DNA from 2 places in the Bacillus sp. EB V-12 genome. Region 2 is predicted to be linked to the other one. Evidence: a T-box and tRNA genes for the amino acid it is inferred to sense, from the RefSeq annotation. Region 2 holds a T-box; the other holds one or more tRNA genes.

Region 1 (7,557 bases), on a different contig from region 2:
ATTTTGCTCTTTTTCAATAAGTAATGAATCAATAATCAATGTAAATGTTTTCTTTACTCTTATGTTATTACAATAATTTACATAATACCAAACACTATTACTTATCTGTTTTGTAAAAAAACATTCACAATAACTTATCACCCAAGTTAATCTTTCATGTTATAAAGTAATTTTACAGAAAAATGGGGTGGATATATTTGGTATGCCTATACTAATAGCTATAATTGTTGCATTTAAATATAGGTATAATAGTTAGAATGTTTCGATAAAATCGGTTTGAATTATGTATATTGAAATAATAAGCGCTTTCATAGATATTATACAACAATATAACGGAATATAGTATAAAAAATAAAAAATTATGAATTTATCGTAAACTTTATTTAGATAGTGTTAAATATTGAAAGGAAAGTGAAGGATTTCTACAAAAAAAGTTGCTAAACATAAAAAATGCTCCATAAACAGTTAGTTTCTATAAATATGACGAAAAACACCGTAAAACAAATAACGTATTTCGTGAAATAAAGAAATAAATGAAATATTTTAAAAGGATAAAACAAATATGGAGATATTAAATTTAAAAAAAAGAAGTGAGGAGATATAGTAACAGTTATTTACAGTGTTCCGTGTTTCGCTTCAAAATAGACGTGCTGAAATTGAAAAAAGTTTCTTCTATATAAATAGCGTGAATAATAATCAAAATATATGTAAAGGGAACTTGACGTAAAGTTTCCTTTACATATATACTCGGTATATGGAAGGAGGGAGAAATTTCCTTGGAAAATAAAATGGTCGAATACCGAAAAAAATTTGGACTATCTCAAGAAAAGTTGGCTGAGAAACTTGGAGTTTCCAGACAAACCATTATCTCAATTGAAAAAGGGAAATACGATCCATCACTTCCGCTAGCATTTGAAATAGCGAAAACATTTCAGACAACGATAGAACATGTATTTATTTATGAAGGAAAAGAAGAGGGGGAATAGGGATGAATTATTCACAAAAGTACTTTGTAATTATGGGGATTATTTTTCTATTTATGAGTGGATTTATGATATTAACAGGTATAATGACGCATTCTGCACCGCCAGCCATAACGTATCCATTGCTTGGGATGATGATTATGAGTTTCTGTCTAAGCTACTTGCACCCGCAATTTAAAGAAAAAGATGAGCGAATGAAACTTATTCGTTATAAAGGAATGTTTGTAACCTTTTTTGCGTTAACGGCATATTATCTTCTTTTCTCTATCGGCTTAAACTTAAAAATACTTACACTATCTGCTACTGAATTATTAAATATACTTATGGCACTTACAATGAGTACAGTTTTTATCTCATTTGTTGTTTTATCAAAAAGATATTAAGATGGAAGAGAGAAAGGAAGATTAACATATGCAAATGATGTATGCTTTTGGCATTGGGCTTGTATTATTTTTAGCCGTATTCTTATTTATTCGTAAAGACGTTCAAGGCGGGAAGTTAACGAAACGAGGATTTTATAAATTAATCGCCTGTTTAGTTGTTATGCTTATAGCGATTATTGTAATGATTGTTTTAATAAGTCAGTCACTATAGAATGTAAAAACGGAACCTTACTTCGGTAAGGTTTTTTTATATTATTCAACCTAAAAAATACCATTAAATCCATTTACTATAAATAACTTATATTATATAATCCAATGAAATGATAGATAAGGAGTGTAGTATATGAATAAAAAAACTATCTTCTATTTATTAACTTGTCTACTACTTGTAGCTAGTACTACTTATATAATATGTAACAAAAGAGAACAAGTGCCACCTATATTAGTATGGGACGAACAAGAATATTATGTTACGAATGAACCTGCCAAAGTAGAAGAAGTTGGGCGAAAACTTGGCGAAGTAACAAGGGAAATTAAAACAAGTAAAAAACCTACTAAAAATAGAGAATCTAATACATTACAAGAGAAAACAGAAGTATTCACAATGATTGAGGAAGAAAAAAGTGAATATCCGCCTTTAATCATAAAGGAAGCTTATAGTGATGAATATAGGGTAGTGAGGCCGATGTCGAAGCAGGTATTGTGATGAAAAGGAGAATCTTTTGTAGACAGTAATTTAGTATTCGTGGTCGTTAAGAAAAATATTTGTCTTTTCCTCCTATCGGTGCCGTTTACATTTTGATGAATAGAGGAGCAATGCAAAAGAGAGATTTCATTTTATATTTATTATTTACTGCTATTAATATATCGCTTTGGTTATCGTTTATGATTTTTGATTGGAGTATGTGGATGGTAGTAGGGCATTATTTGTTTGGAGCAGTTGTTATTGTTTTTTCGAATATGAATAAGAGCTAAGCCAGCAACCTTAAAGTTGCTGGTTTTTATTTTGCTATTTATAATGAAGAAACAAATTTTTAATAGAGAGTAGTGGGCGTTATGAGATGGAAAGAGGGAACGTTTGAAAAAATAGACACGAATGACTCATCTGTTGAGCAACTTATAAACACGTTTAAGGAACAAAACTTAATTGGTGGAACAATAATAAGCTGTTTTAAAGTGCATAACGAAAATTTTTTTAAAGAAATACCACATTCGAAAGATGGACATGAGCACTTCTTTAGAAGAATCTTCAACTCTTTAGACATAATCAATAACTTAGAAGAGTTAAAAATACATACATCAGACAAATATAAGTTTCGTTTTAAAGAGCAGCTGGCAGCTATGCTTGATGGTAGCATTGCTGCGCAAATTTTGTGGGGCGGAGCATATGAAGGGTTTAAGGAACGACCAGTTATCGCAAAACAATTAGCAGTCAATGTATGTCAATATATGTTCCAAGATCGATACGAAGATATTAAAGTGTTCGAAAGCTATCGCCCTTGGACAGATTGGTTTTACGATGTTGCGTGGGATGTTACTTGGATGGTGTTAGATAGTAGGGAACAGAAAATGTGGTTCATTTGTGCTACGGATACAGATTGATAGAAGAGGGTCTTGTAGGAATGCTGCAAGGCCCTTTATCTTTTGGGAATTAATAGAAAACGAATCATATAAATGCTATACTAAAAAATGTTTGTAATGTCAGTTTCATAATATTGTATGATGCTGACTTACTAGAAAAGATAAGAGGAGAATGAGCGTGCAAAAGATAAAGAAATTATTGCTATTAATGATGGTAGTAGGATTAACAGCAGGTGTTTTAGCAGGGTGTGCAAATCCCAAAGATACTACAGAAGAATTTTTAACAGCGATACAAAAAGGTGATGTAGAAAAGGCTCGTACATTTGTTGAGAGTGACAAGGAATTTAATAAGCTAAATGAAAAAACAGATGATGCTGAGGCAAAAGCAATGCTAAGTGCAATTACAAAGAACTTTAAATTTGAAAAGATAGAAGAAGTATCGAAAAAGGATGACAAAGCAGAAGTGAAAGTGAAAATTACATCTGCTGATCTATCCGTTGCTGTAACAAAAGCAGTGGGAGAAGTTATGCCAATGGCGTTCGCTAGTGCCTTTAGTGAAGACAAAGAACAATCTGAAAAAGCTATCGAAAAAACAATGACCTCAACTATCGTCAAAAACTTAGCAGATAAAGATGCAGCAATGGCAACTCGCGAAGTTACCTTGAACTTAAAGAAAGACAAAGATGACGACTATAAAATCGTTGCTGACGATAACTTGAAAGAAGTATTGTTTGCCAATGCAAAGTCTTTGGAGAAGATGTTTGGTGGGAAGTAATTGAATGAGATAAAAAAGAGACACTATATCACGTAGAAGGTTGATATGGTGTCTCTTTTTTATATGACCCCGGAGAGGCTCGAACTCACGACCTCCACCCTGTCAAGGTGGCGCTCTCCCTGCTGAGCTACGGGATCCCAACTATAAATGTTACCATCAGCAATGTATTTTCATTTCATTCGTGTAATCGGAGGATTTGTACAATTTGTTGGGTATTGTAACATTTGATGTATTCCTATAATAGCAACAAACTTTAATGGTGTAAAGATGTAATTTTCTGAATATTTATATTCTAATTTTTGTATAAAAAAATAAGCCCCGAAGAGCTTATTTTAATAATAATATCAACGCAATTATCAATGATATTTTCAAAAATACAATCATAAATAATGGAGCTTGTTCATAAGCTATCGTCCTGTAACTGTCATTCCTGCTGTGTAAATTGTATCAATAGAACCGTCAGCGCCTTTTATTTCGACTTTATAACGATATGTTCCATCCTCATAAATATCATCGCCATATCCTGTGAAAGTTGCAATTTCATCATTGCTTCCAGCTGGGACCCATTGATTTTGCCAACGGAAGTTGGTTTCAAATTCTCCCCATCTATCGCCATATTTCTTTTCAAGGCTGACATTGTAATGAATTTCTTCAGCTCGGTCATTTGTAATTCTTGCAATTACGCTGTTACCAAAAGTAACTTGTGTAGAGTGTACCTGAACTGTAACACCCTTCACCGTTTCACCAGGACCACAAATGTAATGACAACCATCCCATTCGTCAGCATGTGCTTTTGGTGTTTCAATGTTCATAACCGTTAAACCGCCTAAAGCTAAAGCTCCTGTTAATAATACTTTACTAAATGTTTTCACTTGAAATTCCCCCTAAGTATATTCTCAATTCGTTCCATAGATATCACATTAAGTAGTTTTATAACATTAATCTAATCGAACGCTTTTTTTCTCGAGTGTATTCGCTATGAATCTTTCATCTTGTAGTAATCTAACCTCTACATATAATTTCATAGTTTTGATTCCATATATGTATCATGATTTACATAGAGCAAATCTGTTAATACGTTTTGGTTATTTGCTTATCCCACTACTCTTTATTACCTTTTATTGGTAAAACGTTGATTTTATTATATACCATTATTATCTATTTACAAGAGAAAACAATACTGTATGCAAAAATGCATAATAAAAAACACTACTTGTATTCTGAATTACAGAATACAAGTAGTGTTGGGTTTCAATTAATATTTAATTGGAACCTAATGCTAATTTTTTATGTTTAACAGTATACATATATCACTGTTTTTTTAGTCATAATTGATAAAATTTGTTCAGGGGACGCTCTTCCTGTTGAGCTATGGGATCTTTAAAAGGGAAAGTATAAGCGATTATGAGAGTAATGTATGAAGGGATAATGATGAGAAGCGAATTTAGTAGAAAGTAGTCTTTGGATGTAGAGGTTATATTATTTCCGATACCAATCCAAAGGACCTTCATCACTCAAATCAACAAGAAAAGGGAACAAGAAGTGTAAAGGTAAGCTTATAAGTTCTGGCATAGCGTTCACTGTTTTCTTTGATAGATATTGCCTCCCAAAACAATACGGACAATCTTTTTCAAATGTCACGAGTATTGACCATACATCTTTTACTTTCCATTTCGTTTTACAATACGTACAATGCGCCATTGAGTTCCTCCTCAGTTTAAGGTGTTTTCTAATATATTCTACTTTATTGTACGAAAGTCATTTGAATTTGATGTGGTAAAATGCAAAACAAGCCTAACCTCTTTCTACATTCAGGAAGGGGCTAGGCTTGTTTTAATTACGTTCAAAGTCTCTTTGTATCAGGCTGTTTATACATTGCCTAGATAGCTTCGCGTTAAATTCGGGAGAATAATTTTTCCATCTTTACTGTATTTTTCGAATAGCTCTGATAGGAGAAAAATAAAGTTTTTATACTGTTCGTCATTTTCTTTCGGAGCATAAGATGCTGATAAATTCCTTCCCAAAAACCCTTCATAATCAAAAAGTAAATCATTTTGATATTCTTTAAAATCATACTTTCCATCTTTAAAAAAGCTGTTAAATACTTCTGGAGTTTCATCTATTCCACCGCTAAATCCTTTAAAGGTTGGGCAGGTTTTCTGGCAAATTTCTGCGTTCTCTTTAATAAGTGGACTAGTTAAATCTCTACTATTCCAAACAAGTGCAACATTTGCTTTTTGTTTTAAAATTCGTTGGCATTCGATTTTGAAAGCCTCTTTATTAAACCAATGAAATGCTTGGGCAACAGTTACTAAATCTACACTATTTTCTTTTAAAGTGGTATGTTCAGCAGTTGCTTTTATGGATTGAAAACGAGAATATAGTTTTAACGATTGCTCAGCGATCTTCCTCATATCATCATTTGGTTCAACTCCAATAACATGTAAACCACTTTCAAGCAGCTGGTGGCTAAATATCCCCGTACCTGAACCAATATCAGCTACAATCCGATTCCCTTTCAGTTGGTTAGCTGAAAGCAAGTAATCAATATATTCATTAGGATAACTAGGGCGATATTTTGCATATATATCGGCCCTGTCAGTAAAATTTTCTGTTGTTTTCACAGTACTACCTTCTTTCTTACGATATGATGTACAGAAATAGAAATTAAATATGAATTCAGGCATCAGTCTTTAAGTCTACAACTTAAGAATCCAGCTAAATAGAGGGCCTCAGTTTCTTTATTCAAATATCCTTTATCCGTTTAGTATACTATTTTAGATAATATCTTCCAAAAGACTAGAATGGCTTACTCAATTATGTTTTAAAGTGTATATTTTTATGGATTTATTTAATAATTTATGAGCGATTGTATGTCGTATTACGTTTACGTAGGTAAGAGATTTTTATTTTTGCTATTTAAATTGGCCAATATATCCTTTTTACAATTTACTGAAAATCATGTATAACAGAGATACATGATTATTTTATCTCGCTATTTGCGGGCAGTAAGATCCCTTACCTCGAAATTCAGCAAAAGTAAAGAAGTTAGGTTCGGGTTGGAATGCCCGTAAAAGTCCGATTCGTGAGGGTTGATGAAAGTTTCACTTTATAAATATTCAGAAGTAGAGGGAGAAAAGTTGTAATGGTAAGAAAAACGTTCAAGATGCGCGTGTCTAAAAATAGAACGATTTCGATTAATGGATCGATTCTTGATGTGGATGTTACACATGATGAATTTTTACAAGAGTTTGTTGAGTGGGTCGATTCTAAAGGTTGGTCGTTTATGGGAATAACAGATGAGATTACGCCCGAGGAAGCTAGTCAAAAGTTAATAGATTCGTTGATTGATGAGAAGGATAAGAAAGAGTAATTCCTTCTTATTTTTATTGTATATTTATGTTCTTTATCGTAAAAGTATGATATAGTAAAAAATAGTGAAATTTCTTCCAATATAATACAAATTACATATGATTGGTAGATTTATTATTTTGTTAAGGAGTAAATGGAAAAGGGAGAGTCATATGGTAAATTTTAAGAAAATTTTGGTTTTTATTACAGTTATTTGTTCGTTTTTTTTGACGCCCATAACATTGCGTGCTGAGACGAATATTGGAGTAAATCCAGAACAAGTTGCACCACCACCTGCGGAAGGACCGAATGTTTTTAGTCAGTTTGCAACGACAATTGATGCGAAAACAGGAGATGTTTTGTATGATAAAAACGCATATCACCGAGCATATCCTGCTAGTACGACGAAGGTGTTAACAGCGATTTTACTCATGGAGCATACAAAGCCAGAGGATCAATTTACATTTTCACAATTAGCATTAGA
Region 2 (7,557 bases):
TGTTACCACGGTCATGGTGATTCGTTATTAATTAAAGCTGGTTCTGGTGTGGCGACTTTAGGTTTACCAGATAGTCCTGGTGTACCAGAAGGTGTAGCGAAAAATACGATTACAGTAGCTTATAACGATTTAGAAAGCGTAAAATACGCGTTTGAACAATTCGGTGATGATATTGCTTGTGTAATTGTAGAACCAGTAGCAGGAAATATGGGGGTTGTTCCTCCGCAGCCTGGATTTTTAGAAGGTCTTCGTGAAGTAACAGAACAAAACGGTGCATTGCTTATTTTTGATGAAGTAATGACAGGGTTCCGAGTAGCTTATAATTGTGGCCAAGGTTATTATGGCGTAACGCCTGATTTAACATGCCTAGGTAAAGTAATCGGTGGTGGTTTACCGGTAGGAGCATACGGTGGTAAAGCGGAAATTATGCGCCAAGTTGCGCCAAGCGGACCGATTTACCAAGCTGGTACTTTATCAGGTAATCCACTTGCAATGGCGGCAGGTTATGAAACGTTAGTACAGTTAACGCCAGAATCATATGTAGAATTTGAGCGTAAAGCTGAAATGTTAGAAGCTGGATTACGTAAAGCAGCTGAAAAACATGGCATTCCGCATCATATTAACCGTGCAGGCTCTATGATTGGTATTTTCTTTACAGATGAACCCGTTATTAATTACGATGCAGCAAAATCTTCAAACTTAGAATTCTTTGCGGCTTACTATCGTGAAATGGTAGAACAAGGTGTATTCTTACCACCATCTCAATTCGAAGGTTTATTCTTATCGACAGCACATAGTGATGCAGATATTGAAGCGACGATTGCAGCAGCTGAAATTGCAATGTCAAAATTAAAAGCGTAGTGTATTAGAGAAAATCGCTCTCCATAAGGGGAGCGATTTTTTTTATTCATAAAGTAAGCTTCCCACACATAAATCTGTAATGACATATAGTTTGGGAGGGGGAAAAGAAGTGGCTACAGATCATTCATTACGATTTTCATTAAAAGAATCTGTGTGGTTCCAAAAAGGACAGGAAGTCGAAGAACTTTTGTCAATTTCGTTAGATCCAGACGTTGAGATAGAAGAGCTTGATCATGAAGTAATCGTGAGAGGACAATTAGATTTAACGGGAGAGTATGTTGCACGAAAAGATGATTCCGCGTATTCATTAAGAGAACTATCGCCAGCAAAGTCAATTGATTATGTAGAAACAAGAGAAGATGGGGTTAATGAACTTGTTCATTCCTTTCCACTTGAAATATCAATTCCGAGAAATCGAGTGAAAGTAATTGAAGAGCTATATGTATCAATCGAGGAATTTGATTATGAATTAAAGGAAAATGGTTGCTTACAATTATTAGCGGATATATCTATTACCGGTTTGTGTGATGAAGAGAGAAGCGAGGATGAAGTTGAAGAGGAAGAAACGGTGTATGCTGAGTTAGAAGAAGATTCAGCGCAAGAGGATGAAAATAGACCGGCGCCGCATGTAGAAGAACCAGCATATAAGGAATCAGATGAGTGGGAAGATTACGCATTTGAACCGTTCCAATTAGAGGAAAGAAAAGAGCAGGAATTAGAAGAAGAGAAAATAGAAGAACATGAATTTGTGGAACGTGAAGAGGAGCAAGAAACAACGCCGCAATTTGAACTGTTCGGACGAAAAGATTTCAAGAAAGAAAAAGCGAAAAAGCAGGAAGAACAAGAAGAAGAGTACTCACAGCGAGATGAAAATGCGCTTTATTTAACAAAACTATTTACGAAAGAACCGGAAGAAGAATTTACAAAGTTAAGAATGTATTTCGTGCAAGAAGGGGATACAATTGAATCTATTGCAGACCGTTATGAAACGTCTGTACAAAATTTATACCGTGTCAATCAAACAGAAGATATATTTTTAAATACGGGGCAAATTATTTATATTCCCGTTTCAAGGGTAAAGGCGAAATAAGGAAGTGAGTGTTTTCACTCACTTCCTTTCTTAGAGGCTATGTTTTGAATAGAAAGGGTTATTCGTATGGATATTGAGTTGCGAAATCACTATGAACCTATCGTGAGGCAATATAGATTGGATACGCAGCATATGGAAGAGCACGGAAATGTAATGAAAATTTATACGAATCAAGGTCCATATGCACTCAAGAAAATAGAAGGCAGAAAGTTAGAGCGGAATAACTTTCTGCATCATATTCAATATTTGAAGGAGAAAGGTTTTTCAAATTATGTACCTATATATCATGCGACGGATGGAAGTTATATTTTAAGTGACGGGACGTATAATTATTATTTAATGCCTTGGTTAGAACGTGCAGAAGGAAACGGTGAGGACAATGATCAATACCATAAAATGTTTCAGACACTTGGAACGTTGCATCAAAAAACTGTGAAGGAAGAAACGTATACGGAAGAAGATTTAGAAAAACATTATACAAGTATATCCGATCGTTGGGAAAATGATGGTGAGATGTTAGAAGAGTTTCTCGTAGAATCTGAATCAAAATGGTATATGTCCCCGTTTGAATTGCAATATTGTACGTACTATCATCATGTAATGAGAGCGCGTGAATTTGCAACGAAGCAATTAAATGAGTGGAACGATGCGATGAAAGAAAAAGAGAAAACGCGTATTACTTTTGTGCATGGTAATGTGTCACTGAATCATTTTTTATTTGACTATGAGCGGAATGGCTATTTTATTAGTTTAGAAAAATCGAAGTTTGCAACGCCTGTGCAAGATATAGTAGGTTTTTATTCACGGTCTTTAAACACATATCCAATCGCAAGAAGTGATCGGTTTGAATGGTTTCAAATGTATCAAAAAAATTTCCCTTTTACGAAAGAAGAGCAACTACTTATGTTTGCGTATATGACGTATCCATCACAATTTATTCGGCAAATCCAGTCTTATAAGAAAAGAAGAGATAATCGCAACGAGGAAAATGAACTGCGCGGAGTAAAGAGTTTGCAACAATCGCATTGGCTCGTTAGCAATATAGAATATTTCCTGTCACAATTACAAGCTGCCCAGCAAGGGAACGGATAAAGTAAACATTCCCCGCTGATGATTAGCCTTCACCAATTGGGCGTTTACGGGCAGCAGGGCTCCCATCTAACTTCTTTGCTTCAGCTGAGTTTTGAGGTGGAGGTCTTACTGCCCACAAATAGCGTGGTAAAGAAGATAAGTAGAGGATTCTACTTATCTTCTTTTTGGCACGAAAAGCTGTAGTTTTAAATTTATCTTGACGAATAAGGTTTCGTTTTTTACACTATTGTATATAATAATTAACAATCATATAAATGCCTTGAAGGGGAAGAGTATAACATGAAACGTCTTCAGAGAGGAGAATCATTAGCTGGGAGATTCTCTAGATAGTTATGTTAGAAGGTAGCCCTGGAGCATCTTTTCTGAACAGAATAGTTCTTATTAGGAAAAGACGGATTTGTCCGTTATCAAATTAAGAGTATAAGCAAATTATGAATTTGTTTGTAAATAAAGGTGGTACCGCGATGTCCCTCGTCCTTTTTGGATGAGGGACATTTTTTATTTTAAGGAGGGAAAATAATGTCAAACACGGAAAAGAATTTACCAACTAAATATGATCATATGTCCGTTGAAGAAGGCCTTTATCAATGGTGGCTTGAAGGCAAATATTTTGAAGCAACAGGAGACGAGAAGAAACAACCGTATACAATTGTAATTCCACCTCCGAACGTAACTGGTAAGTTACACTTAGGTCATGCTTGGGATACAACTCTTCAAGATATTTTAACTCGTACGAAGCGTATGCAAGGATACGATGTACTATGGCTTCCAGGAATGGACCATGCTGGTATCGCAACACAAGCGAAAGTAGAAGGAAAACTTCGTGAAGAAGGTATTTCACGTTACGATCTTGGCCGTGAAAAATTCCTTGAAAAAGCTTGGGAGTGGAAAGAAGAGTACGCTTCTCACATTCGTCAACAATGGGGGAAAGTTGGTTTAGGACTAGACTATTCTCGTGAACGTTTCACATTAGACAAAGGTTTATCAGATGCGGTTAATAAAGTATTCGTTCAATTATACGAAAAAGGCTTAATTTACCGTGGTGAATATATCATCAACTGGGATCCAGCTACACGTACAGCTCTTTCTGATATTGAAGTAATTCATAAAGAAGTTCAAGGTGCATTCTACCATATGAACTATCCGTTAACAGATGGTTCTGGTCATATTCGTCTTGCGACAACTCGTCCAGAAACGATGCTTGGTGATACAGCAGTAGCAGTTCATCCAGAAGACGATCGTTACAAACATTTAATCGGAAAAACAGTTACACTTCCAATCGTAGGCCGTGAGATTCCGATTATTGCTGATGAGTACGTAGAAAAAGATTTCGGAACGGGCGTTGTAAAAATTACACCAGCTCATGACCCGAATGACTTTGAAGTAGGTAACCGTCATGACTTACCACGCATTTTAGTAATGAACGAAGATGGAACAATGAACGAAAAAGCTGGTAAGTATAACGGTATGGATCGTTTCGAATGCCGTAAAGAATTAGTAAAAGACTTACAAGAAGCTGGCGTATTAGTAGAAATCGAGCCACATATGCATTCAGTAGGTCATAGTGAGCGTAGCGGTGCAGTTGTTGAGCCTTATTTATCAACACAGTGGTTCGTAAAAATGGCTCCACTTGCTGAAAAAGCAGTAGCGCTTCAACAAAAAGAAGAAGAAAAAGTAACGTTCGTACCAGAGCGTTTTGAAAACACATATTTACGTTGGATGGAAAATATTCATGACTGGTGTATTTCTCGTCAATTATGGTGGGGACACCGTATTCCAGCTTGGTACCATAAAGAAACTGGTGAAGTATACGTAGGTACAGAAGCACCAGTAGATATTGAAAACTGGAATCAAGATAACGATGTACTTGATACATGGTTCAGTTCAGCGTTATGGCCATTCTCAACACTTGGTTGGCCAAATGAAGATTCAGCAGACTTCAAACGTTACTATTCAACAGATGCACTAGTAACGGGTTATGATATCATCTTCTTCTGGGTATCTCGTATGATTTTCCAAGGTTTAGAGTTTACAGGCGAGCGTCCATTTAAAGATGTATTAATTCACGGTTTAGTTCGTGACGAGCAAGGTCGTAAAATGAGTAAATCTCTTGGTAACGGTATTGACCCAATGGATGTTATCGAGAAGTACGGTGCAGATGCAATGCGTTTCTTCTTATCAACAGGAAGTGCACCAGGTCAAGATTTACGTTTCAGCATGGAAAAAGTAGAATCTACTTGGAACTTCATTAATAAAATTTGGAACGCATCACGTTTCGTATTAATGAACATGGATGATATGAAGTATGAAGAAATCGATTTAACTGGTGAAAAATCAGTTGCGGATAAGTGGATCTTAACTCGCTTAAACGAAACAATCGAAAGCGTAACACGTAACATGGATAAATATGAGTTCGGTGAAGCTGGTCGTTCATTATACAACTTCATTTGGGACGATTTCTGTGATTGGTATATTGAAATGGCGAAACTTCCACTATACGGTGAAGATGAAGCAGCTAAGAAAACAACTCGTTCTATTTTAGCTTACGTATTAGATCAAACAATGCGTCTATTACACCCATTCATGCCATTCGTAACAGAGAAAATTTGGCAACATTTACCGCATGAAGGCGAGTCTATTACAGTAGCTGCTTGGCCAACAGTTCGCGAAGATTTACAAGATACGGAGGCTGCGGCAGAAATGCACCTTCTAGTTGATATCATTCGCTCTGTTCGTAACATCCGTGCAGAAGTAAATACGCCAATGAGCAAAAAAGTTCAAATGCAAATTAAAGCAAAAGATGAGGCTGTACTTGCTCAACTTACGAAAAATAGCTCTTACATTGAGCGTTTCTGTAACCCAAGCGAATTAACAATTCAAACAGACTTACAAGCGCCAGAAAAGGCAATGACTGCAATCGTATCAGGTGCAGAGTTATTCTTACCGTTAGCTGATCTTATCAATCTTGATGAAGAGAGAGCTCGTCTTGAGAAAGAACTTGAGAAGTTCGATAAAGAAGTAGAACGTGTACAGAAGAAACTTTCTAACCAAGGTTTCGTAGCGAAAGCTCCTGCAGCGGTTATTGAAGGAGAGCGTGCGAAAGAGCAAGATTACCTAGAAAAACGCGAAGCAGTTCGTCAACGTCTAGCAGATCTTGAAAAGTAAAAATGTTTTTAGAGACTCACTATATTGGTGAGTCTCTTTTCTTTGCGTATAATAGAACTATGAAAGTTGTCTTTTGAAAGGGGAAAAACATACGTGATACATACATACGAAGAAGCGATAGGGTGGATCCATAGCCGATTGAAATTTGGAATTAAGCCAGGATTAGAAAGAATGAGATGGATTTTAGAAGAACTTGGAAATCCAGAGCGTCATATAAAATGTGTTCATCTTGCTGGTACAAATGGAAAAGGTTCAACGTTAACATATATGCGTTACATGTTAGAAGGCGCGAAATATAAGGTAGGAACGTTTACCTCTCCTTACATCGAATCATTTAATGAACGCATTAGTGTGAATGGAACACCAATTGCAGACGAAGAGATTACTGAACTTGTAAAGCTGGTAAAACCAGTCGTGGAAAAACTAGATGAAACGGATTTAGGGGAAGCGACAGAGTTTGAAATTATTACTGTTATGGCGATTTGCTATTTCGGCAAATTCAATTTCTGTGATGTTGTTTTATTTGAAACAGGGCTTGGTGGACGTTTTGATTCTACCAATGTTATACACCCTGTTCTCACGATTATTACGAATATCGGTCACGATCATATGCATATTTTAGGAAATACACTAGGAGAAATTGCATATGAAAAGGCGGGGATTATTAAGTCTGGCGTGCCGGTAATTACTGGTGTACAAGATGAAGAAGCTTTGCAAGTTATTCAAAATGTTGCAAAGGAAAATCATGCAAACTTATACGAGATGGACAACCATTTTACAGCATTACATAAACAGTCTAGTGAAGATGGAGAACAGTTCGATTTCACTTGTCCTTTCGCCTCTTTTGAAGATGTGCGAATCACAATGAAAGGCAGCCACCAAGTAGGGAACGCAGCACTTGCGCTTATGGCAGTCATGTATGTAAAAACATACTTATCATTTTTAATTGAGGAAGAAGAAATAAGAACTGGATTACAGGAAGCGTATTGGGTGGGGCGCTTTGAAAAACTGCAAAGTAATCCAGATATTATTATAGATGGTGCTCATAATCCAGAAGGTATCGAAAGCCTTGTGAAAACAGTAGAAGCGCATTACAAAGATAAAAATGTAATAGTGTTATTTACTGCCCTTGGTGATAAACAATTACATAACATGGTAGGCCAATTAGAAACCATTGCAGATGAAATTATTTTTACAACATTCGCCTTTGATCGTGCTATTTCTGCTGATAAGCTTGCATCATATTCACAGAAAGAATCAAAATTAGTTTTTGAAAATTGGAAAGAGGCAATTGATACAAAAGTTGAAATGATAGCAGAAAATGATGTTTTTATCATAACAGGTTCTCT

The links. The T-box of region 2 lies ahead of ACZDYH_RS01130 (valine--tRNA ligase). A T-box ahead of a tRNA ligase gene usually reads a tRNA of that ligase, here a tRNA-Val.
Region 1: it has a tRNA-Val gene. The T-box ahead of ACZDYH_RS01130 (valine--tRNA ligase) is inferred to sense a tRNA for this amino acid. The anticodon was not compared.

Annotation. Positions count from the first base shown of each region.
Region 1 is NZ_JBUXJL010000002.1:505,575-513,131, forward strand. It holds gene ACZDYH_RS09175 (helix-turn-helix transcriptional regulator) at 777-986, shown strand; gene ACZDYH_RS09180 (hypothetical protein) at 989-1,366, shown strand; gene ACZDYH_RS09185 (DUF3976 domain-containing protein) at 1,395-1,577, shown strand; gene ACZDYH_RS09190 (hypothetical protein) at 1,710-2,072, shown strand; partial or broken gene ACZDYH_RS09195 (hypothetical protein) at 2,128-2,341, shown strand; gene ACZDYH_RS09200 (hypothetical protein) at 2,423-2,968, shown strand; gene ACZDYH_RS09205 (hypothetical protein) at 3,126-3,722, shown strand; tRNA gene ACZDYH_RS09210 (tRNA-Val) at 3,787-3,859, opposite strand; gene ACZDYH_RS09215 (hypothetical protein) at 4,130-4,594, opposite strand; gene ACZDYH_RS09220 (hypothetical protein) at 5,202-5,423, opposite strand; gene ACZDYH_RS09225 (class I SAM-dependent methyltransferase) at 5,591-6,346, opposite strand; gene ACZDYH_RS09230 (hypothetical protein) at 6,868-7,095, shown strand; gene ACZDYH_RS09235 (D-alanyl-D-alanine carboxypeptidase family protein) at 7,247-7,557, shown strand, end outside.
Region 2 is NZ_JBUXJL010000001.1:210,084-217,640, forward strand. It holds gene hemL (glutamate-1-semialdehyde 2,1-aminomutase) at 1-861, shown strand, start outside; gene spoVID (stage VI sporulation protein D) at 941-1,951, shown strand; gene ysxE (spore coat protein YsxE) at 2,018-3,043, shown strand; T-box leader at 3,294-3,525, shown strand; gene ACZDYH_RS01130 (valine--tRNA ligase) at 3,563-6,208, shown strand; gene ACZDYH_RS01135 (bifunctional folylpolyglutamate synthase/dihydrofolate synthase) at 6,302-7,557, shown strand, end outside.